Regions from separate parts of the Exiguobacterium sp. s194 genome, predicted to be linked through region 3. Evidence: riboswitches for the same ligand, from Rfam matches in the RefSeq annotation. Region 3 holds a riboswitch; each other region holds the start of a gene.
The links. A riboswitch is a leader RNA that binds a small molecule or an ion and turns the genes downstream of it on or off. The one in region 3 is predicted to bind S-adenosylmethionine.
Positions count from the first base shown of each region.

Region 1: it holds a riboswitch for S-adenosylmethionine, as region 3 does, so the genes downstream of both, KNP85_RS03455 (methionine ABC transporter ATP-binding protein) here and KNP85_RS07880 (MetQ/NlpA family ABC transporter substrate-binding protein) in region 3, are expected to answer to the same signal.
Region 2: it holds a riboswitch for S-adenosylmethionine, as region 3 does, so the genes downstream of both, metK (methionine adenosyltransferase) here and KNP85_RS07880 (MetQ/NlpA family ABC transporter substrate-binding protein) in region 3, are expected to answer to the same signal.

Region 1 covers NZ_JACSLT010000002.1:298,113-308,207, forward strand. Annotated here, with positions in the region: gene KNP85_RS03415 (3-hydroxyacyl-CoA dehydrogenase/enoyl-CoA hydratase family protein) at 1-394, shown strand, start outside; gene KNP85_RS03420 (acetyl-CoA C-acetyltransferase) at 414-1,586, shown strand; gene KNP85_RS03425 (acyl-CoA dehydrogenase family protein) at 1,600-3,384, shown strand; gene KNP85_RS03430 (hypothetical protein) at 3,472-4,200, shown strand; gene KNP85_RS03435 (arsenate reductase family protein) at 4,246-4,608, shown strand; gene gcvH (glycine cleavage system protein GcvH) at 4,648-5,031, shown strand; gene KNP85_RS03445 (PTS sugar transporter subunit IIC) at 5,074-6,126, opposite strand; gene KNP85_RS03450 (thioredoxin family protein) at 6,314-6,571, shown strand; SAM riboswitch class I at 7,024-7,129, shown strand; gene KNP85_RS03455 (methionine ABC transporter ATP-binding protein) at 7,207-8,235, shown strand; gene KNP85_RS03460 (methionine ABC transporter permease) at 8,225-8,887, shown strand; gene KNP85_RS03465 (MetQ/NlpA family ABC transporter substrate-binding protein) at 8,918-9,751, shown strand; gene KNP85_RS03470 (MDR family MFS transporter) at 9,853-10,095, shown strand, end outside.
Region 2 covers NZ_JACSLT010000002.1:360,535-370,629, reverse strand. Annotated here, with positions in the region: gene KNP85_RS03775 (GNAT family N-acetyltransferase) at 24-494, opposite strand; gene KNP85_RS03770 (hypothetical protein) at 659-1,156, shown strand; gene metK (methionine adenosyltransferase) at 1,196-2,404, opposite strand; SAM riboswitch class I at 2,537-2,656, opposite strand; gene pckA (phosphoenolpyruvate carboxykinase (ATP)) at 2,972-4,543, shown strand; gene KNP85_RS03755 (alpha/beta hydrolase family protein) at 4,578-5,333, opposite strand; gene ytkD (RNA deprotection pyrophosphohydrolase) at 5,314-5,787, opposite strand; gene KNP85_RS03745 (glucose-6-phosphate isomerase) at 5,886-7,238, opposite strand; gene KNP85_RS03740 (iron-containing alcohol dehydrogenase) at 7,345-8,508, opposite strand; gene KNP85_RS03735 (Gfo/Idh/MocA family protein) at 8,577-9,575, opposite strand; gene yugI (S1 domain-containing post-transcriptional regulator GSP13) at 9,670-10,062, opposite strand.
Region 3 covers NZ_JACSLT010000005.1:162,436-172,530, reverse strand. Annotated here, with positions in the region: gene KNP85_RS07925 (M48 family metallopeptidase) at 27-683, shown strand; gene KNP85_RS15785 (hypothetical protein) at 721-885, opposite strand; gene KNP85_RS07920 (PAS domain S-box protein) at 882-1,298, opposite strand; gene KNP85_RS07915 (hypothetical protein) at 1,502-1,906, opposite strand; gene KNP85_RS07910 (hypothetical protein) at 1,941-3,197, opposite strand; gene KNP85_RS07905 (hypothetical protein) at 3,209-4,501, opposite strand; gene KNP85_RS07900 (DUF302 domain-containing protein) at 4,606-4,989, opposite strand; gene KNP85_RS07895 (Spx/MgsR family RNA polymerase-binding regulatory protein) at 5,162-5,557, shown strand; gene KNP85_RS07890 (methionine ABC transporter permease) at 5,586-6,248, opposite strand; gene KNP85_RS07885 (methionine ABC transporter ATP-binding protein) at 6,220-7,254, opposite strand; gene KNP85_RS07880 (MetQ/NlpA family ABC transporter substrate-binding protein) at 7,264-8,085, opposite strand; SAM riboswitch class I at 8,158-8,262, opposite strand; gene KNP85_RS07875 (iron-containing alcohol dehydrogenase family protein) at 8,303-9,319, opposite strand; gene KNP85_RS07870 (aminotransferase class I/II-fold pyridoxal phosphate-dependent enzyme) at 9,316-10,095, opposite strand, start outside.

The sequences.
Region 1 (10,095 bases), on a different contig from region 3:
GAAAGCGCTCGGCTATCACCGTCCGGTCGACGGAATCTCGATGAACCGCGACCACTTGACGTTCGATGCGAAACAGACGGTACTCGGTCTCGCTGACGGCTATACCGCACCGGTTCGTGAGAAGTTGCCGGTCGTTGGTCAAACGGGGAAAGCGACGCTCGAACTCGCGGCGTACGAGATGTTCTACGGTGGCTATATCTCTGAACACGATTTGAAGATTGCGAAAAAACTTGCCCACGTCATCAGCGGCGGCGATTTGGCATACGGCACGATGGTCGACGAGCAGTACTTCCTCGACATCGAGCGCGAGGCGTTCCTAAGCCTCATCGGGGAACCGAAATCGCAGCAACGGATGCAACATATGCTCGTCAAAGGCAAGCCACTTCGGAACTGACAAAAGGGGGACTTAACAGATGAGAGAAGCAGTCATCGTGGCCGGCGCACGGACGCCGGTCGGAAAAGCAAAACGCGGTTCGTTCCGAAACGTTCGCTCGGACGAACTCGCGGGTCATGCGATTAAAGCGACGCTCGAGCGGTCTGGCTACACGGGACCAATCGACGACGTCATTATGGGATGCGCCATGCCGGAAGCGGAGCAAGGCATGAATATCGCCCGCTACGCGGCCGTCCGGGGTGGCTTGTCGCACGAAGTACCGGCCATCACGATCAACCGTTATTGCTCGTCAGGCTTGCAAGCCATCGCCGACGCGGCAGCGAAAATCATGATCGGCCAAGCGACGGCGGTCATCGCCGGTGGTATGGAATCGATGAGTCTCGTCCCAATGGGCGGACACGTCATCCGTCCGAACCCGACGATCATGGAGACGGCTCCGGAATACTATATGAGCATGGGCCACACGGCAGAACGTGTCGCGGCCGAATATAACATCTCGCGCGAAGACCAAGATCTGTTCGCGATCGACAGCCACCAAAAAGCGGCGGCGGCGATTGCGGGCGGCAAGTTCGAAGAAGAGATCGTCCCGGTCACGGTCGTCGAGCAAGTGCTCGGCGAAGACGGGAAAGTCGCGGAACGTGAATTCGTCGTCAAACATGACGAAGGCGTCCGTGCTGACTCGACGCTCGAGGCGCTCGGTAAACTGCGCCCGGCGTTTAAAATCAAGGGCTCAGTGACGGCGGGGAACGCGTCACAAGTGTCAGACGGCGCAGCGGCCGTGCTCGTCATGGAGCGCGAAGAAGCCGAACGTCAAGGCTTGAAACCGATGGCGAAATTCCTCTCGTTCGCGGTCGGCGGTGTCCGTCCTGAAGTGATGGGAATCGGCCCGGTCGTCGCCATTCCGAAAGCGCTCGAGATGGCCGGCGTGAAGCTCGAAGAAGTCGGATTGTTCGAATTGAACGAGGCATTTGCGAGCCAATCGCTCGGTGTCATCCGTGAACTCGGGATCGACCCGTCGAAAGTGAACGTCAACGGCGGCGCGATCGCCCTTGGGCATCCGCTCGGTTGCACGGGCGCGAAACTCGCGGTCTCGATCTTGCATGAGATGAAACGACGCAATGAAAAGTATGGGGTTGTGACGATGTGCATCGGTGGCGGTATGGGTGCTGCTGGCGTCTTCGAATTACTATAAGGGGGAATTGACAATGGAACGTACAGAACACGAATTGATTAAAGGCGGTAGCTTCGTCATCGACGCACTCGACGCGGATCGTTTGTTCACACCGGAAGACTTCTCAGATGAGCACAAAATGATTGGCGACACGACGGCGAGCTTCGTCGACGACCGTGTCATGCCTGTCCTTGGACGCATCGAGAAACACGAGTTCGATCTCTCGGTCGAACTGTTGAAAGAAGCGGGCGAGCTCGGCCTCCTCGGCGCGGACGTGCCAGAAGAGTATGGCGGTTATCAGCTCGATAAAATCTCGTCATCGATCATCACAGAGCGATTCGCCAAAGCGCGTTCATTCGCCCTCAGCTACGGCGCCCACGTCGGCATCGGGACGCTCCCGATTGTCTTCTTCGGGACAGAAGAGCAAAAGCATAAGTACTTGCCGAAACTCGCAACTGGCGAATGGATTGCCGCCTACGCGCTCACAGAGCCAGGCTCAGGCTCGGACGCGCTCGGTGCGAAAGCGACGGCCGTCTTGAACGAAGCCGGCACACACTACGTCTTGAACGGGGAGAAACAATGGATCACGAACGCTGGTTTCGCGAACGTGTTCGTCGTCTACGCGAAAATCGACGGCGACAAGTTCAGCGCCTTCATCGTCGAGCGTGAATTCAAAGGTGTCTCGACAGGCGCCGAAGAACAGAAGATGGGCATCAAAGGCTCATCGACACGGACGCTCATCTTAGAAGACGTCGAAGTCCCAGTCGACAACCTCCTCGGAGAAATCGGCAAAGGCCACGTCATCGCCTTCAACATCTTGAACGTCGGTCGTTACAAACTTGCGGTCGGTGCGGTCGGTTCGTCGAAACGTGCGTTCGATCTTTCGGTCCAGTACGCGAACGAGCGCAAACAGTTCAAGACACCGATCAGTCAGTTCCCGCTCATCCAAGAAAAACTTGCGACGATGGCTGCGAACATTTATGCGATGGAGAGCTCGGTCTACCGGACGGGCGGTCTGTTCCAAGACAGCCTCGACGCGCTAGGCGACGACAACATGCGCGACGGTTCGAAAGTTGCCCAAGCCATCGCCGAATACGCGATTGAATGTTCACTCAACAAAGTGTTCGCCTCGGAGACGTTTGACTACGTCGTCGACGAAGCCGTCCAAATCCACGGTGGCTACGGCTTCATGACTGAATATGAAGTCGAGAACTTGTACCGTGACTCACGCATCAACCGTATCTTCGAAGGGACGAACGAAATCAACCGTTTGATCGTACCGAGCACGCTCCTTAAGAAAGCGATGAAAGGCGACTTGCCGCTCCTCGCCGAAGCACAGAAGCTCCAGAAAGAGCTCATGAGCTACATGCCACAAGAGCTTGACGGGTCGCCGCTCGCACGTGAGAAGATGCTTCTGTCGAACATGAAGAAAATCAACTTGATGATCGCCGGAACGGCCGTCCAGAAATATCAGCAGGCCCTCCAGAACGAACAAGAGATTCTCGCGAAGATTGCCGACATCATCAGCGCCATCTATGCGCTTGAAGCGGCCATCGCGCGGACGGAGAAAGCCATCGCCCGTACAGGCGCTGAGAAGAACCAGCAGAAAGTCCGCTATACAGAAATCTTCGCCGAGCAAGTGTTCAAGCAAGTCGAACTCATGGCGAAAGAAGTCTTGTATGCGGCCGCATCGGGCGACGAGCAGCGCATGCTCTTGTCGGCGATGAAGAAGTTCAGCCGCTATCAGCCGATCAACGTCATCGGCACGAAGCGCGAAGTCGCAGCGAGCCTCATCAAAGCGAACAAGTTCATCGTATAAGCAAGCGAGAGAAAGGGTGGCCGGACGCGGTCGGCCCTTTCTTTTTCCTGTCTGCGGACGATACAATGGACGAAGGAGGGGATACGCATGAAACGAGATGACTTATTAGAACGGATGGATGCAATCGGCCGCTCGGTCGCCAAGCATGAGGGCACGCTCATGCTCCTCGCGCTCGGTTCAATTGGACTTGAGATGGATCGGCTCGACGACTATTCGGACCTCGATTTCTTTTTGATCGTCGAGGACGGGCATAAGGCCCGCTTCATCGACAATTTGGACTGGCTCGCGGTCGAGCCGTTGGCGTACCAGTTCCAAAACACGAAAGACGGGCACAAGGTCATGTATGAGGACGGCATTTACGCCGAGTTCGCCGTGTTCGAGATCGTAGAGATGCCTGGAATCGCTTATACACCGGGGCGTGTCGTCTGGCAACGTGACGAGGCGCTCGACACGTTTGCGACGCCGAAGCTTGTCACACTCCCTTCAGACGCCGCACATCGCTACGAGGAGGCACTGACGAACCTATACGTCGGACTGCTCCGGGAACGGCGCGGTGAACAGCTCGCTGGCTTCGAACTCATTCAAGTCGCGGCTGTCAACAACGTGTTAATCGCGTACGGGGAGACGAGCGACCCCTTCAACCCGACGCGACGGGTCGAAGGGACACATCCGGAGCTCGTCGCACGTCTACAGGAGTGGTTACCCGGTTACGGAAAATCGGTCGAGGCGGCCGCAGCCATCCTCCGCCACATCGAGGCGCACCACTCGGTCAATCCGGCGCTCAAGCAAGAGATTGTGCGCTTGCTTGAAACATGAACCGACGAATCGGAATATGCTACAGTAACAGGAGAGGTGATGAACATGGTGACACTATATGGCTATCCGCCATGCAGTACGTGTAAAAAAGCAGAGAAGTGGTTGAAAGAGAACGGCATCGACTATACATATATCCATATCGTCGAGGCGACGCCGTCGAAAGACGAGTTGGCTGAACTATGGAAACAGTCGGGTCTCCCGCTTAAAAAATTCTTCAATACGAGCGGACAAGTGTATCGGAACGAAGGCATTAAAGACAAGCTACCAAATCTATCAGAAGACGAACAACTCGAGCTTCTTGCGAGCAATGGTATGCTTTTAAAGCGCCCAATCGTGACAGATGGTCAAAAATCAACTGTCGGATTTTCAGAAAAGTCGTTTACAGACGTTTGGGGCGAAGTGCTATAATACTCGTGTGAGTCTAATTCATTTGAGGGGGAAGTTAAGATGAGCAAAGTACCTGCCAATCTACGTTATTCAAAAGAGCACGAATGGGTGGAAGTGAACGGAAGCGTCGCCCGCATCGGGATCACGGATTTCGCACAAAGCGAACTAGGGGATATCGTCTTTGTCGAACTTCCTGAAGTCGGTGGCACGATCTTACTCGATGAGCCATTCGGTTCGGTTGAATCGGTCAAGACCGTATCAGAGCTTTACGCACCGATCTCTGGGAAAATCACAGCAGTGAACGAATCACTTGCCGATTCACCAGAACTCGTCAACGAAGCACCGTTCGAAGGCGCTTGGATGATCGAAGTCGAGTTGAACGACGCGTCAGACGTCGACAAGCTCATGTCAGCCGAAGAATACGAAGCGATGATTCAAGGCTAAACAAAACCCGGTTTCTCTTTACGAGAAGCCGGGTCTTTTTGATTAATCGAAGTCGAGACGGTAATGATCAGGCTCGATGAGCGACGTCCGGTTGAACAAACGATAGAACAGAATCCCGAGTGCGATTGGGATGAGCCCGAACAAGACGACGACAAGCATGACGTTCCAGAGCGCGAATCCTCCCGGCATCAAATGCAAGGCGTTGACCGGACCGATTAGACCCGAGACGCCGAATCCGGCACTGATTGGCGTGCCTTCAATCCGAAGGATACCTGCGAGCGCTCCGAGAATGGCCGCATTGGCGAGCACCGGCAACATCATGATCGGACGACGGACGAAGTTCGCCATTTGAATCTTCGGTGAGCCGAGGAAGTGGGCGATCGACGTTCCGGTCGCGTTCATCTGCCAGCCAGCGATGGCGAGACCGAAGCCGGCAGCGACGACGCCAAGGTTGGCGGCCCCGGCAGCGACACCAGAAAGGCTGATGGCTGTGGCAATTCCGACCGTCGAGATTGGCGATACGATGATGAGCGAGAACGCCATCGCGATTAACATGCCCATCACGATCGGTTGCAGTTCAGTCATCGTCATGATGATCGTTCCGACGTACGTCGTAATCTGTGAGATGTAAGTGAGTAGGAACGCGCCGATGCCTCCCGCGACGACGATGACCGTCATCGGCAAGACGAGCACCGTGTATGTCTTCAAGCGTGGCGACAACTGCATGACGAGGAACGTCGCGAGAGCGGCCGTCACACCGGCCGTGATGACGTCACCGATTCCGGCCATGAGGAACGCGCCTTCCTCGACGCGGATGGCGCCACTTCCGACCTGGGTCGCGATGCCGATCGTCCCGGCCTCGAGCGCCGATCGTCCGAACTGCATGGCGACGGCGACACCGATGATGACCGGTAAGAGGCGCATCGCAATCGTCGTCGCATCTAAGATGAACTGCAAGGACGGAAAATACGGCAAGATGGCTTTCGTTAATTCACCGAGCAAAGCGCTCGGGATGAGGGCGATGAGAATGGCAAGACTGAGGCCGTTCAAGACGTTCATTAAAAATTGTTTTCCGGTAAGCTTCTCTTCCGTCATTGGGGATTCACCTGTCCTTTTCTACTGGTTTGCTGTTATGTACAAAAGCGATAAAGTTAATGACCATACTATGCCTCTTTCTGCAGAGCGTCAACAAGAAATGTTGAAATGTTCAGAATTTTCCATTTGAGCACAACTTTTGAACCGACTGGGTCGGATTCATATACTTAGAAGAGAGGTGAGCAAAATGATGACAGACGGATTCTTATATATATACGCCCCAATGTGCGGTACATGCGCCGTGGCCGAGCGGATGCTCTCGGTCGTCGAGGCGGTCGACCCAGAATTGAAGATTGAAAAACGCGATGCCAACTTTATCCCGAACGAACTCGAGGCGTATCAGGTTATGAGTGTCCCGGCGCTATTGAAGCTGGAGAATGGCCAAGTTCGCGATCGTTTGTACGCGTTTCAAAACGTCCAGCACGTCCTATCTTTCGTTAAATGAGATAGGATGATTAGAATAATCTGAAAATTTTAAATAATCAGTTGACACAGAAAGTTCACGAATGATATATTCATTACAACATCTTACTTGAACACAACATAGGACGAGATTTTCCCGTCATCAAGACGTTTTCGAACAACCGCTGCATGAGCTTACGCGATTTCAGGTGGACCTTCCCTTCGATTGTCCCCCAAAAAAATCAAGCGTCGGGGCACCGGTCGCGTAATTGCATGGTCCGTTCGAAGACCGAGTGATGGTTGGGTAAAAATCCCCCATATAAGGATGAATGCTCTGATCGGGCAAAAGAGGTTCATCTATGGGTTGTCCTTCAGTGACTCAAGGTGCTACGTTCTGTGTCATCCTCGGATGGCACCTTTTTTATTTTTTCGCATAAAATAGTTTGACATGAAAATAATATGTCGCTATGATAAGGCTAATCGAATACGCAACCACTCTTATCAAGAGAGGCTGAGGGACTGGCCCTATGACGCCCAGCAACCGCGGAGCAATCCGAAATGGTGCTAATTCCAGCAAGGTGTATACCTTGGAAGATGAGAGCAATCGTTGTCCGTACGATAAAGTACGCACGTTTGCTCAAACGTGCGTACTTTTTTTGTTGTCAGGAGGGAAATGGATTGATTCAACTACGCAATGTGGCCAAATGGTTCGACACGAAAAACGGTCGGGTCCAGGCGGTCGATGATGTGTCGCTTACGATCGAAAGCGGCGAAATTTTTGGAATAATCGGATATTCAGGTGCGGGGAAGTCGACGCTCATCCGCTTGCTCAACCGACTCGAGGCACCGTCAAGCGGTGAAATCGTGGTCGCCGGCAGCGAGCTGACGAAACTCACACCAAAGGAACTACGCGGGGTACGTAAAAACGTCTCGATGGTGTTCCAACACTTCAACTTGTTATGGTCGCGCACAGTCGCTGAGAACATCAGCTTCCCGCTCGAACTCATCGGGGTACCGGCGAGCGAGCGCAAACGCCGCGTCCAAGAACTCGTCGAGCTCGTCGGACTCGCCGGACGAGAAGACAGCTATCCGTCACAACTATCGGGCGGCCAAAAGCAGCGAGTCGGGATAGCCCGTGCGCTCGCTACGAATCCAGAAGTGCTCCTCTGCGATGAAGCGACGAGCGCACTCGACCCGAAGACGACGGATTCGATTCTCGAACTGCTCGTCAGCATCAACAAGAAACTCGGTTTGACGATCGTCCTCATCACCCATGAGATGCACGTCATCCAAAAGATTTGTCACCGTGTCGCCGTCATGGAGGCCGGAAAGGTCGTCGAGACCGGGCAAGTCGCCGACGTGTTCCATCACCCGGAACAGCCAATCACGAAAGAGTTCGTCAAACAGATCGGCGCGGTCGAAGACATGTCGCTCACGTTCGAACATTTGAAAGCTCGTTATCCGAGCGGTCAAATCGTCAAGCTCAAATTCTTGAACGAAACGGCCGAACAACCGATTCTGTCGGAAGTGTTGAAGCAGCATGACATCGGCTTCAACATCATCGGCGGAAACGTGACGCAGTCACAAGTCGGTGCCCTCGGGACATTATTCATCCAATTGATCGGAGAGCCGGCTGAAGTCGAGCGGGCCATCGCCTCAATCCGATCACAGGCAGTGGAAGTGGAGGTAGAAAGCGATGTTTCCTAATGTAGATTGGCAAGTCATGTTAGAACAGACGTGGGAGACGCTCTATATGACGCTCGTCGCCGGAGCCGCGACGTTCGTCATCGGTCTCGCCCTCGGGATGCTCCTATATGTCACAAACGAGCCGCTCATGATGAAGAACCGTCCGATTTACACGGTCATCAGCGCGGTCGTCAACATCTTCCGGTCGATCCCGTTCATCATTTTGATTATCTTGCTCATCCCGTTCACGTTACTCGTCGTCGGGACGATGCTCGGGTCAACGGCAGCACTGCCGGCACTGATCATCGGTGCGGCCCCGTTCTATGCTCGGATGGTCGAGCTCGCGCTTCGCGAAGTCGACCGCGGCGTCATCGAGGCGGCTGAGTCGATGGGTGCGACAAAATGGCAGATCGTCTATAAAGTATTGTTCCCAGAAGCATTGCCGGCCATCGTGTCAGGCATCACGGTCACGATCGTCGCGATCGTCGGTTACACGGCGATGGCAGGGGTCGTCGGCGGTGGAGGACTCGGGAACTTGGCGTTCCTCGAAGGATTCCAGCGTTCACAAAGTGACGTCACGTTCGTCGCGACCGTCTTAATCTTGGTCATCGTCTTCGTCATTCAGTTCATCGGCGATCGACTCGTATCTGTAATTGATAAGCGTTCTGCTTAATCTAAATAGAAAATTTGGAGGGGTTTTATAATGAAATCATGGAAAACAGTACTCGGTTTAACGGCAGCTTCAGCACTTACGATTCTCGCGGCTTGCGGCGGTGGGGATTCAGAATCAGGTTCAGGCGATGACAAGACACTCGTCGTCGGCGCATCAAACGTCCCGCACGCTGAGATTTTAGAGCACGTCCAAGACGAATACGAAGAGAAGGGCTATACGCTCGAAATCAAGAAGTTCCAAGACTACGTCCTCCCGAACAAGACGCTCGCAGACGGGGAGTTGGACGCGAACTACTTCCAACACGAGCCGTACCTCGAGTCGCAAATGGCTGAAAACAAAGACTACAAATTCGCTTCAGCCGGCGGCGTTCACATCGAGCCGATCGGTGTGTACTCGAAAGACTACGCGTCACTCGATGAGCTTCCAGAAGGCGCTGAAATCATCATGAGTTCGTCGGTCGCTGACCACGGACGTATCCTCACGATGCTTCAATCTGAAGGGTTGCTCACACTCGCAGACGGCAAGACAACGGACGCGACGGTTTCAGACATCGTCGACAACCCGAAAAACTTGGAGTTCAAGACGGACGTCGAAGCGGCACTTCTCCCGCAAGCGTTCAACAACGGTGAAGGGGACGCGGTCCTCATCAACACGAACTACGCGATTGATGCCGGCCTCAACCCACTCGAAGACGCAATCGCTCTCGAAGGTGAAGATTCACCTTACGTCAACTTGATCGTCACACGTGAAGGCGACGAAGATGATGAGCGCGTCAAAGCACTCCTTGAAGTCCTCACGTCAGAAGAGACACAACAGTGGATCTTGGATGAGTACAAAGGTGCGGTCGTACCGGTCAAACAATAATTTCGTCAAGGCCCGGGCTATCCCGGGCCTTTTTTATTTGGAGTAGTTTTGGTTCACCAATAGAAGTACACTACATATATGTAGGAAAAGGGGGGATCCGGATGAACATACGACACATTCATCCGCTGACGCTGGGTGTCTTGTTTGGCACATTTTTTGCCCGGCTGTCGACATTTTTTGTTATGCCGTTTTTTGCGATTTATCTCGCGACGCTCGGTTTCTCGGCGAGTGTCATCGGGACGGTGTTCGCCATCTCGGCGCTATCGGGTCTGTTCATGAGCTTTTTCGGGGGAACGCTGTCTGACCGGTACGGGCGCAAACAGTTGATGCTGATCGGCATCGTC
Region 2 (10,095 bases), on a different contig from region 3:
TGGTTGAAAATCCGTCTAGGGTCTTAGCGCGGGTCGTACCGTAAATGAATCAGCTCCATCGGTTGATCGTACACTTCCTCTTGGATGCGATTCAGTTCGATGAACGCCTCATGACTCAAAAAAGCGATGGCTTGCTCGTTCGAGCTTTCGACGTACAGCTCGATCGGTTGGACTTTCCGTTCCCGTAGATGCGACAACAGTGCCGTCCCTAGGCCTTGGCGGTGATGAGCCGGATGAAGATAGAGACGGAGTACTTCCCATGTGTCCCCGCGGTCGATGGCGTGATAGAAGCCGATGACGTCGCCTTCGGCCTCACCGACAATGAACAACTGCTCTTTCGCTTCCTCGCTTGAACTGATGGCGCGGACGATCTCTTCTTGTTGATAGGCGCGTTCCATTACTTTCGAACGAACCTCGTCTCGTTCACTGACCGTCGCGAGCGCAATGTCGCGGATGGTGGCGGCATCTTCTGGCACGGCTTCTCGAATCTTCATAACGGCATCCCCCTTTTGGCCAATCTAGTAGTAACATTCCCCATCGGCAAAAAAATATCCTGCCCGTTCATTACTTTTTGATGTCGAAATGAAGGAAGACGTTATTTTCCATTTTGTGTCGGGTATAAGAGTATCAATGCCAACTTACAAAAAGGAGTGTTACCATGGAACCGAAACTACAACACGATCCACAAGTCGAGCAAGCCAATCATCCGAACCGTCAGTTTGAACAAACGAACACAGGAGGTCCAAAAATCACAGTCGTGACCGGGATGCTCCTCGGCGCCCTCGTCGGCGGCCTACTCGCCTTACTTAGCACGTCAAACCGTGAGAACACGAAACAATCGTTCTCGAGCGCGAAGTCATCGGTCGGCGGTCTCGTCGATACGGTCAAACAAGACCCGGCCGGAACGGCGTCACAAGTCATCGGTCAAGTGAAAGCAGCGAGCGAGGTCATTCAAGACGTCGCGACCGACGTGCAAAACGTCTATGAAAAAGTCGCCGGTGAAGTCGACACGGTCAAACAAGACGTGAACAAAGTCGTCGGGACGGCGCAAGAAGCGAAATCGGATTTACAATCGATCGGCGAGAAAGTCGTCGAAGCGAAAGATACGGCACTTGGCAAAGAGAACTCAACAACTGAAGACAAGCCGCAAGCCTAAAAAAAACGACCTTTCGAGTGAAAGGTCGTTTTTCTATGCTTATGCGAAACGTTTCGCGCCTTCTTCGAGCACTGCCGCTTTGTCCGTTTGCTCCCATGGGAGTTCAACGTCTGTACGACCAAAGTGGCCGTAAGCTGCTGTCTGCTTGTAGATTGGGCGACGAAGGTCGAGCATCTTGATGATGCCGGCCGGACGGAGGTCGAAGTTCTCACGAATGAGTTCGACGAGCTCAGTCTCGCTCAATTTGCCTGTGCCGAACGTATCAACCGCGATCGATACCGGGTGAGCAACACCGATTGCGTAAGCAAGTTGAACTTCTGCTTTGTCAGCAAGTCCCGCTGCAACGAGGTTTTTCGCCACGTAACGAGCTGCATACGCTGCTGAACGGTCAACTTTGGTAGGATCTTTACCTGAGAACGCGCCGCCGCCGTGACGAGCGTATCCACCGTACGTATCGACGATGATTTTGCGTCCTGTGAGGCCTGCATCCCCTTGTGGTCCACCGATTACGAAGCGGCCAGTCGGGTTGATGAAGTATTTCGTGTCCGCGTCGATGAGTTCAGCCGGGATGACTGCATCGATGACGTGCTCTTTCAAATCAGCTTGGATTTGCTCGAGCGTGATGTCTTCCGCGTGTTGTGTCGAGATGACGATTGTGTCGATGCGAACTGGGTTGTTCGCTTCGTCGTATTCGACTGTCACTTGTGTCTTACCGTCTGGGCGAAGGTAAGCGAGCGTGCCGTTCTTACGAACTTCTGCCAAACGACGTGACAATTTGTGAGCGAGTGAAATCGGGAGCGGCATGAGTTCCGGCGTCTCTTTTGTTGCGTAACCGAACATGAGACCTTGGTCACCAGCACCGATCGCATCGATTTCTTCTTCAGTCATTTGTCCTTCACGAGCTTCGAGCGCTTGGTCAACACCTTGCGCGATGTCTACCGATTGCTCATCGATCGATGTGAGGACAGCACAAGTCTCTGCATCGAAACCATATTTCGCACGTGTGTAGCCGATCTCACGAACAGTTTCACGAACAACTTTCGGGATATCCACGTAAGTTGATGTTGTGATTTCACCTGCTACGAGCACGAGACCTGTTGTGACAGACGTCTCAGCCGCAACGCGGGCGTTTGGATCTTCAGCTAAAATTGCATCCAAAATCGCATCTGAGATTTGGTCACAAATTTTATCCGGATGTCCTTCCGTGACGGACTCCGAAGTGAAAAGTCGACGGTTCAAGTTTGCCATTTCGAAAAACCTCCTATAATAAAGGGTGATGTGTGGACGGTACTCGTTCCCCTTACGCGTTGCTTTGGGACGGTAATGAAAAAAACCTCTCGCCATGTTCAAATGGGAAAGGTTGAATCGTTCTTCCTTACCCTCTTATCGTTCGAAGCTTACGCTTCGCTTCAGGATAGCACCTTTTCCGAATAACAATGAAAAATCGGACGGTTGCTGGGCTTCGTAGGGCCTTGTTCCCTCCACCGCTCAGAATAAGAGTATCCGTTACGAAGACCATCATATAAATGACACCCCGTTCTGTCAAGCGTATCGACCGAATTCGTCAAACTTTTCACAAACGGTCAAATAGTTATGTTTGTGAAATATCAAACATTTTTTTGTCCGTTTTGGTTTTTGTACTATGACCTGGTACAGAATATGTTAGAATGACAATGTAAGAAAGCGCTTACTTTAAAGGGTAAAAAATGCTTGTTTTTGATTAGTATGTCACATATAATAAAAACGTCATACTGATTAAACGCGGAAGTATGCGGATTTCATCCACATCTATTTAGGGGAAAGGTGGGATTCAGGATGGCGACAACGCTCCTGAAAATCGAAGAATTAATTAAAGGTGCCGACATGATGCGGAACTTGACGGTTCCAGAACTGGTGGAAGAAGCCATTCGCAACGGTGAAGGCGTACTGACGAAAGACGGGGCTTTATCGGTCAGTACCGGGAAATTCACAGGACGGTCACCGAAAGACAAATTCGTCGTGCAAGATGAAGTCAGCAATCATTTAGTAGACTGGGGTCCAGTCAACCAACCGATCGCGGAAGAGAAGTTCACCGCGCTACTCGACAAAGTGTTGACGCACCTCGAAACGAAAGACAAGCTCTATTATCTCGAGGCTTCTGCGGGGGCAGACGAGCACTATACGCTCCCGGTCCGTGCCATCACGGAATACGCGTGGCACAATTTGTTCGCCAAACAGTTGTTCTTGCGTGAATGGCCGACGAAAGGTGCCTTCGAGCCCTTCACGGTCATCTATGCACCGAGTTATAAGGCCGATCCATTCATCGACGGGACGAACTCCGAAACGTTCATTCTCGTCTCATTCGCCAAGCGGACCATTCTGATCGGGGGAACAGAATACGGCGGTGAGATTAAAAAATCGATTTTCTCGGTCATGAACTTCTTGTTGCCGGAACAACATGTGTTATCGATGCACTGCTCGGCGAACGTATCGGACGCCGGCGAGACGGCCCTTTTCTTCGGTCTATCGGGAACTGGGAAGACGACACTGTCGGCCGACCCGGAACGCCATTTGATTGGGGATGACGAGCACGGTTGGTCACCCGACGGCGTCTTCAATATCGAGGGCGGTTGCTACGCGAAGACGATCAATTTGTCGCGCGAGAACGAGCCGGAAATCTACGATGCCATCCGTTTCGGCTCATTGATTGAGAACGTCGTCTTAGACGAGAACCGGGCACCGGATTATAAGAATATCTCGCTCACCGAGAACACACGGGCCGCCTATCCGATTCAATTCATCGATAACGCGATGCTTCCGTCACGGGCCGGTCATCCGAACACGATCGTCTTCTTGACGGCCGATGCATACGGGGTATTGCCTCCAATCAGCAAATTGACGAAAGAGCAGGCGATGTACCACTTCTTGTCAGGGTATACGTCAAAACTCGCCGGCACGGAGCGCGGCGTCACTGAACCACAGGCGACGTTCTCGACCTGCTTCGGGTCACCGTTCTTGCCGCTCGCACCGGAGCGCTATGCGGACATGCTCGGTACGCTGATTGAGAAGCACGACGTCGACGTCTATCTCGTCAACACGGGTTGGACCGGCGGCGCGTACGGAGAAGGATCACGGATGAAGCTCGCCTATACACGGGCGATGGTGAACGCGGCGGTCAACGGCAAATTGCGTGACGTCGAGACGACGCGCCACGACATTTTCAATGTCGAGATTCCACGCCACATTGACGGCGTGCCAGGCGACGTGCTCAATCCGCGGGACACATGGAAAGACGGAGCGCGCTACGATGCCGAAGCAACGGCGCTCGCCCGGAAGTTCCAGGACAATTTCAAACGATTCACGAAAGCGAGTGAGGCGGTCGTTGCGGCCGGACCAATCATCGTATAACGAAAAATGAGACGATTGCCGATTCGGCAGCGTCTCATTTTTTTGAGTTGGCGAGCATCCATTCCATCGCCGCATCGGTCGTCTTCCATTTTTCCCAAAACGGGAGTTGATGGGCGAACGGGACGACCCAAAGTTCGGCCCGCTCCCCCATCCGTTCCGCTACCGCCGTCGCATGGCGCAGGCGGACTTGTTCATCATCGGTGCCGTGAATCAACAACGTCGGTGCATCCCATTCCTTGTAGAGCGGCGAGCGCTCAACATAAGCGGCACGGGCCGCTTCCGGGTCGCCCCCGGTCATACGGCGCAACATCTTCCGCATCGAACGCTGTTCTTCATACGTCCACTCGAGATTGGTCACACCCGCCCATGACGTGACGGACGTGAGCGGTCGTTCCGCGGCGAGCGACAACGCCATCATGCCCCCGCGCGAGAAACCAAGGGCATGAATGAACGTATCCGTTCGACGGACACGATCGTAGAGAGACAGGACGTCCTCTAGATCGGCGCCGCCGAAGTCCTCTTTCCCGCTCCCGCCATGGTTACCCCGGTAAACGGGCGCCACGACGTGAAAACCTTTGGCAGCGAACTGCATCAACCGGGGCAAACGCACATCCCCGATGCGTCCTGTTCCGCCGCGCAGATAGAACAGGACATGTCCGTTCGGCCGTTTCGGTGTGATCGTATAGGCGACGACGTCCTCACCGTCACGCGTCGCATACCAGCCACGATGGACCGGATAACCGGCGTACGGCGGCAGGACCTCGACCTTGTCAAACCAATTGTTTTTCATAGAGCACCTTCATCGTTTCCGGGAGCACCCGGTCTTTCATCATGAAGCTGTACCGATTGTTCCGGAGCAGATTCGTCGGCAATTCCTTCATAAGGACGGCCCCATCGGTCTCGTCGACCGCCGGATGATCGTCGAAACGTTCGATTTCGGCGAAATAAATATTTTTAATGACCGTGTCGCCACGCCCAAGCACGCGATATTGGCCGAGATAATGGAGCGTCTTCACGACACCGCCCGTCTCTTCATACACTTCCCGAATCGCGGCGTCATCCTCGTGTTCGCCGGGTTCGACTTTCCCACCCGGAAACTCGAGCCCGCGCTGCTTGTGCTTCGTCAGCACCCATTGATTTTCAAAGCGAGCGACGACCCAAACGTGGAGCGGTGTATCCGAAAATGGATAGTGCGCAAAGCTCAACTCGACTTTATTGTGATAGTAGTCCGTGAATGTCAACATAGTCCATCCCTTTCTTTCCCCTGTCTACTCTCACTTTACCTTGTCTTCCACTAGTTTCAAACAAAAAAATAGGCCCGCCGGAGCGGACCTACTCAAAATTATTGGTTCAAGCGCTTTTCAAGCTCAGCTTTTTGCTCTTCGTAACCTGGTTTTCCAAGCAACGCGAACATGTTCGCTTTATACGCTTCAACGCCTGGTTGGTTGAACGGATTCACTCCGAGGATGTATCCGCTCATCGCGCATGCCTTCTCGAAGAAGTAGAACAAGTAACCGAGGTGGTACGGCGTCATCTCTGGCAATTCGACGACGAGGTTCGGGACTTCTCCGTCCGTGTGGGCGAGGAGTGTTCCTTCAGCTGCCTTGTCGTTGACGAATTGAATCGTCTCACCAGCGAGGAAGTTCAAGCCATCGAGGTCTTGTGAATCTTCCGGCACGTTCATCGCGTGACGGACGTTCGTGACACGGATAACCGTCTCGAACAAGTCACGACGACCTTCCTGAATGTATTGTCCCATCGAGTGGAGATCCGTCGAGAAGTCGACTGCCGCCGGGAAAATCCCTTTGTTGTCTTTCCCTTCTGACTCGCCATAAAGCTGTTTCCACCACTCCGATACGTAATGCAAGGCTGGTTCGTAGTTGACGAGCAACTCGATCGACTTGCCTTTCGCATATAAAGCGTTACGGACGACCGCGTACTGGTACGCTTCGTTTTCCGCCAAGTTCGGAGACGAGTAAGCCGTTTGGGCATCGCGTGCACCTTCCATGAGGGCGTCGATGTCGATGCCTGCTGCCGCGATCGGAAGGAGTCCGACCGGTGTGAGCACCGAGAAACGACCTCCAACGTCATCTGGAATCACGAACGTCTCGTAGCCTTCTGCATCCGCGAGCGTCTTCAAGGCGCCACGGGCACGGTCTGTCGTCGCATAAATGCGTTCACGTGCGCCATCTTGACCATACTTGTCTTCCATGAACTGTTTGAGGACACGGAACGCGATGGCCGGTTCAGTCGTCGTTCCCGATTTCGAGATGACGTTGACTGAGACGTCCTTGCCTTCGAGCACTTGGAGCAACTCCGTCAAGTATGTCGACGAGATGTTGTGGCCGGCGAAGAAGACTTGTGGTGCGTTGCGTTCTTCCTTAGATAACACGTTGAAGAATGAATGTTGGAGCATCTCGATTGCCGCGCGTGCGCCGAGGTATGATCCACCGATTCCGACGACGACGAGGACGTCCGAATTTTCACGGATTCGTTCCGCAGCCGCTTTGATGCGAGCAAATTCATCCGTATCGTAGTTTGTTGGAAGGTCGACCCACCCAAGGAAATCGCTACCTGCCCCACTGCGGTCATGAATGACCGAATGCATTGCTTTCACGGTTTCTTGCAATTGATCGACTTCATGTTCCCCGACGAAAGACAGGGCGTTTGAATAATCGAAACGTACTGTTGACATGTCATTTCCTCCTTTAAATCGCTCATTGAAGAGCCATACATGACCCATCATAAACGGAAACGTCGGATTCGTTCAATCATTATTGCAAAATAGGCATGAAATCGCCTTATTTGCTCAGTTCAAGAATCGCTGCGACGTCTTCACGTTCGAGCGTACGGAAGCGACCGAATGCGCCTCGTTTCATCGCCGAGTCGAGGATGGCGTCAAATGTCGATTCATCGATGTCATAGTCACGGAGTGAGCTTGGTGCACCGAGCTCGTCGAAGAAGGCGCGGACAGCTGCAATCGTCCGTTTCGCCGTCTCAAGATCGTTACTGGCCGGTTCAACGTTGAACACTTCCGTCCCGAGGCGTGCAAATCGAGCAGCGTTGTCTTCTTCAAGCACATGCTCCATCCAGCGCGGGAACAAGATTGCGAGTCCGCCTGCGTGTGGAATGTCATGGACAGCCGAGACCGCATGCTCGATGTTGTGTGACGCCCAGTCGCCCGAGGCGCCCATTTGGAGCACACCGTTCAAGGCGATTGTTCCGGCGAACAAGATGATGGCGCGCAAGTCGACGTTCTCCAAGTCATTGACGAGTTTCGGTGCCGATTCGACGACCGCTTTCAACACACCTTCCGTCATACGCTCTTGGACCGGCGCATGGTTCGGGTGGAAGTATTGCTCGAAGCAATGGCTCATCATGTCGACGATACCGTAAATCGTTTGATCTTTCGGTACCGATACCGTATAACGCGGATCGAGAATCGAGAACGTCGGATAGACGAGCGGGTGACCCCAACCATATTTCTCTTGCGTCTCCCAGTTCGTGATGACCGAGCCCGAGTTCATTTCAGAACCAGTCGCCGCTAGCGTGAGCACCGTACCGAACGGGACCGCTTCTGTCGGGATGTGGTCGCGAAGCACGATATCCCAAGCATCGCCTTCATACGGGATGGCCGCCGAGATGAGTTTCGTACAATCGATGACCGAACCACCGCCAACCGCGAGCAACGCGTCGATGTTCTCTTCGCGTGCTTGTTTGACCGCGCGACGTACCGTCTCGATGCGCGGGTTCGGCTCGACGCCTGAGAAGTCGACGTAATCGATCCCAGCATTGTTTAACTCGGCCACGACTTCTTCGTACGTGCCGTTCTTTTTGATGCTCCCGCCTCCATAGACGAGCATCACTTTCTTGGCGTCAAGCGCCTGTAACTCGCTCGCGAGTTTTTCGATTTGATGAGTCCCGAAAATAAGTTTCGTCGGGTTTTTGTATTCAAAGTTGTGCATAATTCATCCTCCTTCGAAAATATGTAACACCTACACTATATACCCTGTTTTTTGTGATTGAAAAGCAATCAGGCCTGAGCGTAGATGCGGTCGATGATTGTATGGAGCGTCACCGCCTGTTCCGCTTGCTGGTACGACGGCTCCTGACGACACGCCTCGAGAAACGTGTGAATCTGTCTCGCATACGGGTCTTCGAGCGCGAGGTGAGCCGGTGTCTTATCGAACAACGCCCCGTGCTCTTCCGTATGGATGACGAGTGGGAACAGCGACGCGCCACCGTTCGTTCCACGCAGTTCGACCCGCATCGTGTCCGCCGCGTCGACGTTGGCCATGAAACTCGCGTCTAAGAACAAGGATGCCCCATTATCGAACGTGACCATCGCCCGCGCCGTGTCTTCGACCGAAAACGCGTCCGCGTCCCAATCGCCCATCAGCCCGACACCAGGTCGTGTTCCGAGATATTGACCGACGTGACCGACCACATCGACCGGCTTCGGATAATCCATCAAATAGAGGGCAAGGTCGAGCATATGCACCCCGATATCGAGCAGTGCGCCGCCGCCCTGCAACTCTTTATTCGTGAACACGCCCCATCCCGGGATGCCACGGCGCCGAAGGGCGAGCGCGGTCGCGGCATAGATGTGTCCGAGTTCACCCGCCTCGATCATCCGCTTCAATAGTTGGGTATCCGACCGATGCCGGTAATGGAAGCCATAATGAAGGGTTCGCTCAGCTCGTCTGGCCGCTTCTAGCATCTCGTTCGCCTCGTAAGCCGAGATGGCCGGCGGTTTCTCGCAGAGGACGTGACAGCCGGCCTCGAGTGCGGCAATGACTTGTTGTTTATGTAAGGCGTTCGGTGTACAGATGCTGACCGCATCGAGTGTCTCTTCGGCGAGCATCTCCTCGACCGTCTCGTACACCCGTTCGATTCCGAACTGCTTCGCCACCGCCTCCCCGCGTTCGCGTGTCCGATTCATGACGGCGACGACGTCTGCGCCTGCTGCGATGTATTGCGGGATGTGGGCGGTCTTGGCAATCCCGCCCGTACCGATGATTCCGATTTTCATGGTCCTCACTCCTTTTCTGTACTGTTCGTGAACGTGTGGGACATTTCCTGTACAAAAAAAAGACGACCTGCACAGGGCAGGTCGTCTCAATCACTTACTTTTTGAAGTTCGTGTTTTTGATCCAGTCTTCGAGCTTGTCCTTGAGGACAGTGAAGCCTGGTGCTTCTTCTTGCTTGAAGTTTGAAGCTTCGTTGCGGCGTGGTGCGCCACGACGAGCTGGCTTAGCCGACTTCTCGCGTTTTGGAGCTTCTTGTGTCGCTTTCATTGAAAGCTTGATTTTCTTAGATGCTTCATCAACATCAAGAATTTTCACTTCAACTTCTTGACCGACTTGAACGTACTCGTTCACGTCTTTCACGTAGTCGTGTGAGATTTCAGAGATGTGGACAAGACCTTGAGTCTCGTCGTCGAGTGCGACGAACGCACCGAAAGGTTGGATTCCTGTTACTTTACCTTTTAAAACTTGATCTTTTTCGTATTTTGCCATTACAAACACTCCTATGCTAAATTCATCAACTTA
Region 3 (10,095 bases):
CGAGATACTTCAAGGAGGTGAACCCGATGACCGTGACCGTCATCCGCCATAAACGCCGGAAACGGGCGGCTTTCTTCGTGACGCCGGACGGCATCGAGCTGCGGATTCCAGCTAGGCTCCCGAACCGAGTCGTCGAGACAATATTGACGGAACATGCCGGCTGGATCGAAGATCGCCTCGCGGCACTGCCCAAGCGTGACGTCTTACCAGCCGACAGACTGCTTTTGCACGGAGAGACGTTTTCGCTCGTGAAAAGCAATACCGAGACAAGGTTCCGCTTCGACGGCGAAAACTTTTACTGTCCTGCGAAGTGGGACGAATCATCGCTTCGGAAAGCGTACGAGGTCTGGCTACGAGAACGGGCCCTCGCTTATGTGATGGAAAGGTCCCCCCACTATGAACGTCAACTTGGTGTGAAGGCGGAACGAATCCGCATCGGCCACCAAAAGACGCGCTGGGGGTCATGCAGCTCGACCGGGACGATCTCGATCAACGTCCGGCTCATGCTCGCCCCGCAGGACGTCATGGATTATGTCATCGCCCACGAATGGGTCCATCTCGTTCATTTCGACCACTCGAAAGCGTTCTGGTCGAAGCTTGCGTCAGTGTATCCAAACGTCGCCGGCGCGATGGCCTGGTTGAAACAGCATGGCCATACGCTGCAAATCAAAAAAACCAATTGAACGTGTCCCTTGTCAGGAGGCATGTCCGATTGGTTTTTTAAATGGCGGAAGTGAACCGCTCGGCTGTGCCGTTCAGCGATTCGGCCGACTGTTCGATATGCTCGAACCGCTCAAGCGTCTGTTCCATGATGCGGACACTCTCTTGAATGTCTGTACTGGAGCGGGATACGCCGTCGACGATTGAGACGAGCTCTTTGTTCATCCCGTCCGTGTTCGCGCGTATTCTTCGATCGTCTGTTGGCGACTCGTGATGTCGGAGGCGATTTTGACGACGCCGACGACTTCATCCTGTTCATAGATTGGCATATAGGTCGCTTCGAGCCAAATTGAATCACCGCGGGCGTCGATGCGCTCGATTTTGTCGGCCGAACTGAAGCCGTCGAACAGCTTGTTCCAAAACGCTTGATAGTCGGGACTGCTGACGAAACTTGGCGTGCAGAACAAGTGATGGTGCATCCCGATCATTTCGTCACGTTTATATTTCATTGCCTTGGCGAAGAGGTCGTTCACATCGACGACGCGTCGTTGACGGTCGAATCGGATCATCGCCACGTTGGCCTCGAGGGCACGGAGCACCTCAGGGGATGAGAGGCTAGCAATCTTTGTCAGTTCCATTCCGATTATTCCTACCTTCTTTTCTCGATTTCCTTTAGTGCTTTATTCCTGGAATGTAGCGGAATTCTAGTGTACCCTGTGCGAAAAGTCCTGAATAGCGTCGGTTTTTGAAATCGAGTCAATATCTTGAATTTGAAGTGTTTTCCAGTTGGTTCACTGCTAAGTCCATGAACAAAGGACCCGTGCCATGCACGGGTCCCCTATCATTCCTGGTCATCGAATATTGATTTGAACAGCGTGACTTGGTCGGCCGTGAGTTCACCCCGGCTGTCCTTTGGATCGATGCCGCCGATTATCTGTTCTTCGTACCAAATTCCGAAGTCGAGTGAACGTTCTGGCGCATCGTTCGGCGTGAACAAGAACGTCGCTTTCACATCCGGTTCCCGCTCGATCGGGACGGGCTGGTCTTCCCACTCGACTTCCTCCGTCGTTCGATCAAGCTCGGCATTCGTCTCAGCGTCGGTAATGGTGCGTGTCGGCCCGTATTCCCCATCAGTATGTATCGTTTGGTACTCGATACGAGACGGATCCACGTCTTCCTCGCTACTGGCACAACCTCCAAGCAACAGTCCCGCGCAGATGACATATCCAACCAACGTGCGTTTCAACAGAACACCCCTCCTCGATTTACAACCAATCCGTTCATTCGAAAGCCTGTGGGAATAACTCTTGGAACGTCTCCGACCCGACGCTCGACAGTTTGAACACTTCCCCGGACTTCACGTCTTTCACGAAGACATCGACTTTCTTCGACCGTTGCTGGTAACTGACTTCGAACTGTTGACCGAGATTTCCGTGTAATAGCGTCAAATACTTATAGTCTTCCGTCTCACCACTCTTCGTCGAAGAGCTCGCGGTCTCGAGGGCTTCGACCAATCGGTCATACGCTTTTCCGCTCACGTTCACCGCATCAGGGTAAGGGAGCGGGACTTCCCGGTGATACGGATACTGATGGAGGTAAGCGACCGCTATCTCGTCTAGATCTGCAGGATCTGTAAGGAGAGGGCTCGTTCGATAGCGCATCGACACGGTTTTTGTTACGTTTTGTCCGTCCACGTCAATCGTGAGGTCATATAGCGGATAAGATGTCATCGGTTCCATCGTGCCACCGTTATGGATTCGACGGAAGGTTAAACTGTCAGCCCCGTTGAGCAAATCGGCATCTTGTAAAATGGAGTAGGAATAGCGAGCCTTGTCTCCACCATAAGACTGGAGCAGATGAGGCATGTTCGTGGCCTTATCTCGTCCTAATGCGATAAACACATCGGACGGTCTAAGGTTCGGCAAAAAGTGGAAGAATGGGTTAAAGTAGCCCCCTTCTTCAATCCCAATCTCAACCGTGCCGCTAAATCCAGGCGAAATCCTCATAAGTGTGACCGGATACGGTTCCATGTCTTGTCCATTGTCATAGAAGGCGTCCGGCTTATGTAACGCAGCCCGTTCATTTGCGGTCGCGATATGGACGGTCGGAAGGAACGAAATCTCTGTGCCGACCTCGTCTTTCAAGTAGGCAGGTCTTTCTGCAAGCTCGACGGCCCCGTACCCTTCCATCCCGTCCATCCGGTCTGATTTACAGAGCGCATAGATTGTATCCCCCTCGACATAGGTCACTTCATTAAAACTATATCCATAATAGTCATCATTCATAAGCGGGGCCCGGGTCGCATACGCCATCCCGAGGATTGAAAACGTCTCTCCATCTAGTTCGGTCAGTCGTTCCTTGTCTTCACATTGGTTCAAAATCTTTTCGGCATCCACTACAGGCTCTTGACTGTTCAACGTAACCCGTTCGGCTTGCCAGTGCTCCTCGATATGGCCATAGCGGACGACGTCCACGTCTTCCGAGCAGCCTGCCGTCAACCATAACAGTGACAATGACATCAACGCTCGTTTCTTCATGTTCAACCCACTCATTTCTTCTTCAAGTCAGGGAAGTAGGACAAGAACGTCTCGGCCCCTTCGCTCGTCAGTTTGTACGTCTCGTCGGTCGAGCGGTCGGTCACGTAAATATCCATCTTTTTCGAGCGCTGTTTATACGTCACCTCGAACTCTTGTCCCTTGTGTCCATCGACGATTGTTAGAAGCGGATAGTCGCCTTCATCACCTTGACGCTTCGTCGGTTCAGCGGAATCGATTGCTTGGACGAGGTCATCCATCTCGTTCCCCGCTGCTTTTAAAAGAACCGGGTATGACAACGGAGATTCCGGGTTGAACGGCTGTTGATGAAGATAAACGAGTGGACCGACCACAAGTGGCATGTAGTCTTCGTCGGGGTGTGTCTCGAGCTGCTTTCGTTCCGCTGTCGATAATAAGTCAGAGGTGCGGTATGTGAACGTCATCGTCTCATTGACGACTTTTCCGTCACGAGTATAGGTGAACTCATACAATGGATAAGTCTGGTCCGGGATGAGCTCCGTCTCGAGGGGGAGGCGCTCGACGCTCAACGCTTCATATGTAAGCCCTTCTGCGGTTTGGTCAATCATCGACTCGAGTGGAGTCACCGAGAAATAAAGGTCCGCAAACATGAGCAGCAAATACGATTTCTCAGTAATCGTATCGTAACCGATCGCTACTTTGATGTCTTTCATGCTGGCCATCGACGGATCGAACGAGAACAACGGATATGGACTCGGCATTCCCCCGATTTCTACTTCAATCTCACCGTACAGAGCCGGGGAAAAGGCGACGAGCGTTTCGAGGAACGGTTCAATAGGGTTGCCTGACTCGTTCAATTCATCGGCATCCCGTAAGGCGGTTTTGGCGGACTTATCGGCCGGACCGACGACTGGATAACGACCGATCGGTGTCCCTGTTGATACGTCCACATCGTCAGGGAACGACTCGATCACTTCCGCCGAGAAGCGGTTCGAGGCCATGTCACGACAAAGCACATAATTCTCATCCCCTTTCATATATGATACGGCCTTGAACGCATACTCCTCACCCGTGTCCGTCATCGGATAGCGGTTCGCCACGATCGTATCGAACACAATCAAGTCGCCTTCCAGCTCGGTCGTCAACTTACCGCTACAGGCTTCAAGCGTCTCGTCGGCTGAATGAAGGGAAATCAACTCCTCCTTGGCATACTTGCTGACGGTCCAATGCGCGTCGACGTAAGACAAGTTTACGACGTCCGGCTTTTCCCCACCGCAACCAACCAATAAGCCTGTGGATAGTACAAATAAACCGACTAACTTTTTCAAATCATCCGCCCCTCATCATCTATTTGTACCAATTTTACCATTATATTACTTTAGGAGGGAACACGAAAAAACCCGTCCGACGACCTGGATGGGTTCAATGACCGTTACACAGTTTTATCGATGGCTCGGGTCAATCTCGTCTCGACATCGCGTGCCACAGCTTGGAGCGACTCATCCTCGATCAGTTCGATCAGTTTCGTTGGCTTTGGCATCCCGACATGGGTCGACCCGTCTTTCGTGAAGACGGCGAGCTTGCATGGGAGGAAATAACCGCCTTCCCGGTGCGCCGTGATGACTTTTTTCGCTTCTTTTGGATTGCACACTTCGAGGATGCGGTAGTCCCCATCAATCGCTTGACCTTTCTCTTCGAGCGTCTCACTCAAATTGAAGTCCCAGAGCACCCCGAACTCTTCCTCTTTGAGCGTCGTTTTCAGCTTCTCGACGACCGCTTCGACCGTCTGATCGGTCTTGACCGTGTAATCAAACATGTGAATCCCTCCTATGATGTAGTCTCTCTCGTCTTGTACCCGAAGTAAGGACCGACAAATCGTCTGTTCGGTCGAAAAAAGTATATGTGATTTGAAACATATTCGATGTCCGTCACGTATGTATGAGAGAAAATAAAGAAGTCCATACTTACGTAAAGGAGAAGTGGTTGCCGTGACGGTCACCGTATTCACACATACAAGCTGCAGTTCTTCCCGTAAGACGATCGATTGGTTACGTGAGCAGAACATCCCGTTCATCGAGAAGAAATTGACCGACCAAGGGATGTCGTTCACCGAGTTCAAAGACATGCTCCGCCTCACCGAGAACGGGACGACCGACCTGTTGTCCGTTCAAAAGAGCGTGTACAAACAAGCCGCGGATCAACTTGACGAGATGTCGCTCCGTGAGCTGTACAGCTTCGTGGCATCGCATCCCCAGATTTTGAAGAGTCCGATCGTCGTCGATGACAATCGGATTCAAATCGGGTTCAGCGAGAAAGAGATTCGCACGTTCATCCCGCGCCATGACCGCATCGCCGAATTGAAACGATTGCTCGACAACAAGTAAGAGCCCTGCCGAAGCAGAGCTCTTTTTGTTATGCCTTCTTGAGTCGGGCCGCCAAGCGGTTGCCGAACGATTGAATCGATTGGACGAGCAAGATCAAGACGAAGATGGTCACATACATGACCTCCGGCTCGAATCGGAGATGCCCGTACTGATAGGCGATATCACCGAGTCCACCTGCCCCGACGAGTCCGGCCATCGCGGTCGCCCCAATCAAACCGATCGTCGCGATCGTCAAACCGAGCACGATTGAGGAGCGGGCCTCCCGAATCAACACGTACCAGATGATTTTCCGGGTCGAGATGCCCATCGCCTCATACGCCTCGACGACGCCGCGGTCGACCTCGAGCAGTGCCGACTCCATGAGCCGTGCGATATATGGCGCCGTGAACACGATGAGCGGCAATAGCACACCTTGGACGCCGATCGTCGTTCCCATGATGAAGCGGGTGAACGGGAGGATGAAGAACAAGAGAATGATGAATGGGATCGAACGGACGACGTTGATGACGCTCGACAAGATCCCGTAGAAATAACGGTTGGCGAGCCGGCCGTTCGGTCGCGTCAAGACGAGGAGCGTCCCGAGCGGCAGTCCGATCAACGTCGAGATGACGAGCGCGATGCCGGTCATCGTGAGCGTCTGGATCGTCCCCGTCCAAATCAAGTCACCCCAATTTTCCCAAAACTGAAGCATGGTTCGTCACCTCCTTCACTTTCACACCGCTCGCCTCTAAGAAACGGACGGCTTGGTCGGTCTGGCCCTCATCGCCGTCCAAATGGACGAGCAGATTGCCGACGAGACCGCCTTTCAACTTTTTGATACCGCCCCCGATGATGTTCGGCAGCAAACCGAACCGTTTCGTCAACTGGGCGAGCACGGCCTGTTCACTTTGATGGCCGATGAACGACAAGTTGACGAGCGTCCCGTGCGTGCTCAATTCGTCGACGACCTCTTTCGGGACATCGAGGTTCGTTTTCAAGAACTTGCGCGTCGTCGCATGCTGTGGGTCCGAGAACACCTCGAGCACGTCGCCTTCTTCGATGATCCGGCCGGCCTCGATGACGGCGACCCGGTCGCAGATGCGCTCGATGACTTCCATCTCGTGGGTGATCAAGAAAATCGTCAGCCCGAGCTCGCGGTTGATGTCGAGCAACAGGTCGAGAATCGACTCGGTCGTCTCTGGGTCGAGCGCGCTCGTCGCCTCGTCGCTGAGCAGGATGTCCGGCTCGTGCGCGAGGGCACGGGCGATGGCGACACGTTGCTTCTGTCCACCCGACAGTTGCTCCGGATAATGGCTCCGATGGTCGGTCAATCCGACAATATCGAGATATTTGTCGACGCGTTCACGGATTGTGCGCTTATCGAGCCCTTCGAGACGGAGCGGGATGGCGACGTTCTCTTCGACGGTCGCCGTCTTGAGCAGGTTGTAATGTTGGAAGATCATCCCGATGCGATGGCGCAACTTCGAGAGCCCGCGCTTGTCGAGCTTCGTGATGTCCTGTCCCTCGATCTCGACTTGACCCGACGTCGGGCGTTCGAGCAGATTGATCATGCGGATGAGCGTGCTCTTGCCGGCACCGCTTCGGCCGATGATGCCGAAAATCTCGCCTTTCTCGATTGTGAGCGAGACGTCGTCGAGTGCGGTGACGGCACCTTTGTTCACGGTGAACGTCTTGGTGATGTTTCGAAGTGCGATCATAGGCCCTCCTTAAAACGCCGGGACGATTGAGCCGTCGAACGTCTCTTCGATGAACGTCCGGACCTCGTCCGAATGGTAGTACGATTTGAGCGTCTCGACGACTTCATCATCCTTGTTGTCGGTGCGGACGACGACGTAGTTCGGATACGGGTTGTCGACCGTGTCCTCGTGGAACAACGCGTCCTCGTTGATGGACAGGCCGGCACCCATCGCAAAGTTCGTGTTGATGGCCGCGAGAGCGACTTCCGGGAGCTGGGTCGGGAGCTGTGACGCCTCGAGCTCGATGAATTCAAGGTTGAGCGGGTTCTCGGCGATGTCGCGTTTCGTCGCCTTGTCCGTCAAACCTTCTTTTAGCGTGATGAGACCCGCTGTCTCATAGAGACGGAGCGCCCGCAATTCGTTCGCCGGGTCGTTAGGGACGGCGACCTTGTCCCCTTCTTTCAAATCTTCGATGTCGGTCAACTTCTCTGAGTAGAGACCCATCGGGAAAGCGACGGTCTTGAACACGTCGTCGATTTTATAGCCTTTATCGGACTTTTGCAGTTCTAGGAATGAGAGCGTCTGATAACTGTTCACGTCGAGGCTACCCTCGGCGAGCGCCGTGTTCGGCGTATTATAGTCGTTGAACACTTTGATATCGAGTTCGAGGCCGTCTTCGGCCGCGAGTTCTTTCACTTTCTCGGCGATCTGTTGGTGCGGCCCGCCCGTGACGCCAATCGTGAGCGACTCCGTGCTGAGCGCTTCGCTCGCGTCCGATTGTCCGCATGCTGAGAGCGCGATGGCGGCGAGTAGTGATGTTCCTGCAAGTACTGTTTTCTGTTTGATGTTCATTTGTTTTCCTCCTCCAAAATGAAAGCCCGCTACTCATTCAGAGTGGCGGGCACGACAAGTCAAAGTCGGACACGCTCATCTCCCAGACGATTTCGTCTGTTGGAATTAGCACCATGATCATTACGATCTGGTTGCCGGGTTTCACAGGGCCAGTCCCTCCACCACTCTTGATAAGCAATCGGTCTATTAAGTTGTTATCATCTTACTTTTAATTCTTTTAATTGTAAATAGATAATTGTAAATTTTCAAAAACTATTTTCAAAAAGTCTTTATCGAGCGGTTCCGGCAACTGTTGCAGCTCGGTCTCCGTCATGACGGAGTCGACCAGTACCGGGATGTCGCTCGACTCGACCCCGAGCGTCTCGAGCGTCGTCGGGGCACCGAACCGTTTCAACCAAGCCTCCAAATAAGGGGCATCGGCCGAGCGCCGCAACCGCTCTTGGACGATCAGGCCGAAGCCGACCTTGTCTCCGTGCAAGAATGAGTGGGTCGACTCGAAGCGGCTGAGCGCATTATGGACCGCATGGCCCACGGCGACGCGTGTCCCGGCGTCACCAAATCCACCGACGGCGCCGCCGATGGCGAGCACGTGATCGACCGCGAAGCGGACGTCGTCACTATACGACTCAAAAGCGTGCTCGCTCAATTCAAGTTCGACGAGACGCCCGCACTGCTCGGCCAAGACGAGTCCGGTGTTGACGCCGGCGTCAGCTGAGCTGTCACCACTCAAATAACGGGCCTCGTAAAACTTCGCGACCGTGTCGATGACACCTGCCCGAAAGTATTCATATGGTGAGCGCGAGATGACCCGTGAGTCAACGATGACCCGTTCGATGACGACGCGGAACATGTCGTAGCGGTCGTAGCTCCCGTCCTCCTGATAGACGACGCTGAGCGGTGTGAACGCCGCACAGTTCGAGGCGAGCGTTGGGACGACGATGAGCGGGACGTTCCGTTGATAGGCGACGAGTTTGGCCGTATCGACGAGCTTGCCGCCTCCGACGGCGATTAACACGTCGGCGTCAAACGGTTTGAGCCGTTCGACTTCCGAGTCCGTGCACTCCCCGCTGAACCTTGTTGCCGGATAGTCCGCGATGGCCGGAAAGATGGCTCGGACGACGTCATACCCGTTCTGACCGTGCAGGACGTGGGCACGGCGGCCGTCGACTAAGTCATCAAGACGGTCGAGCGCGTCATCGGCGTGGTCATATTCAAGGACGGCCTGACGAATCATGCCCGCACCTCCTCATAGGCGGCAAACAACCGCTCGATTCGTTCGACGGCCTCGTCAATCTTCGGTTCCGGTGAGACGAGACCGAAGCGGACGTATCCGTTCCCTTCCGAACCGAAGAAATAGCCCGGGGTGACGGCGACACCAGCTTCATGCAGCAGTTTCCGCGAGAACGACTTGGCATCACCCTCAGGCACTTTCGCCCAGACGAAGAACGAGCCTTCCGGCGGTTCGACGGCCCAGCCGGCTCGGTTCAACCCGTCGATCAGGCGATCACGCCGTGCCTCGTACAGTCGTGCCAAGTCATCGCGAATGGTACGGGGCGCCTCGAGCGCAGCGACAGCCGCCGCCTGGATGGCCGAGAACACGCTGACGTGGACGTGGTCCTGATACGTGTTGATCGCCTCGATGATGTCCGCGTTCCCGACAGCAAAGGCGACGCGCCAACCGGACATGTTGAACGCTTTCGACATCGTATATACCTCGATGCCGACTTCTTTCGCCCCTTCCGCCTGCAGAAAGCTAGGCGGGACATGGCCATCGAATCCGATGCTGCCGTATGCGAAATCGTGGACGACCATCAAGTCCCGCTCCCGGGCGAAACGGACGGTATCGTCAAAGAAAGCGGGTGAGGCGACGGCTCCGGTCGGATTGCTCGGGTAGTTCAAATACATGAGTCTTGCCTCTTGCGTATCGAGCGTCTCATAGTCCGGCAAGAAGCCGTTCTCTTCCCGGAGGACGAGGTCACGGACGACGGCACCGGCGAGGCGTGCCCCCGA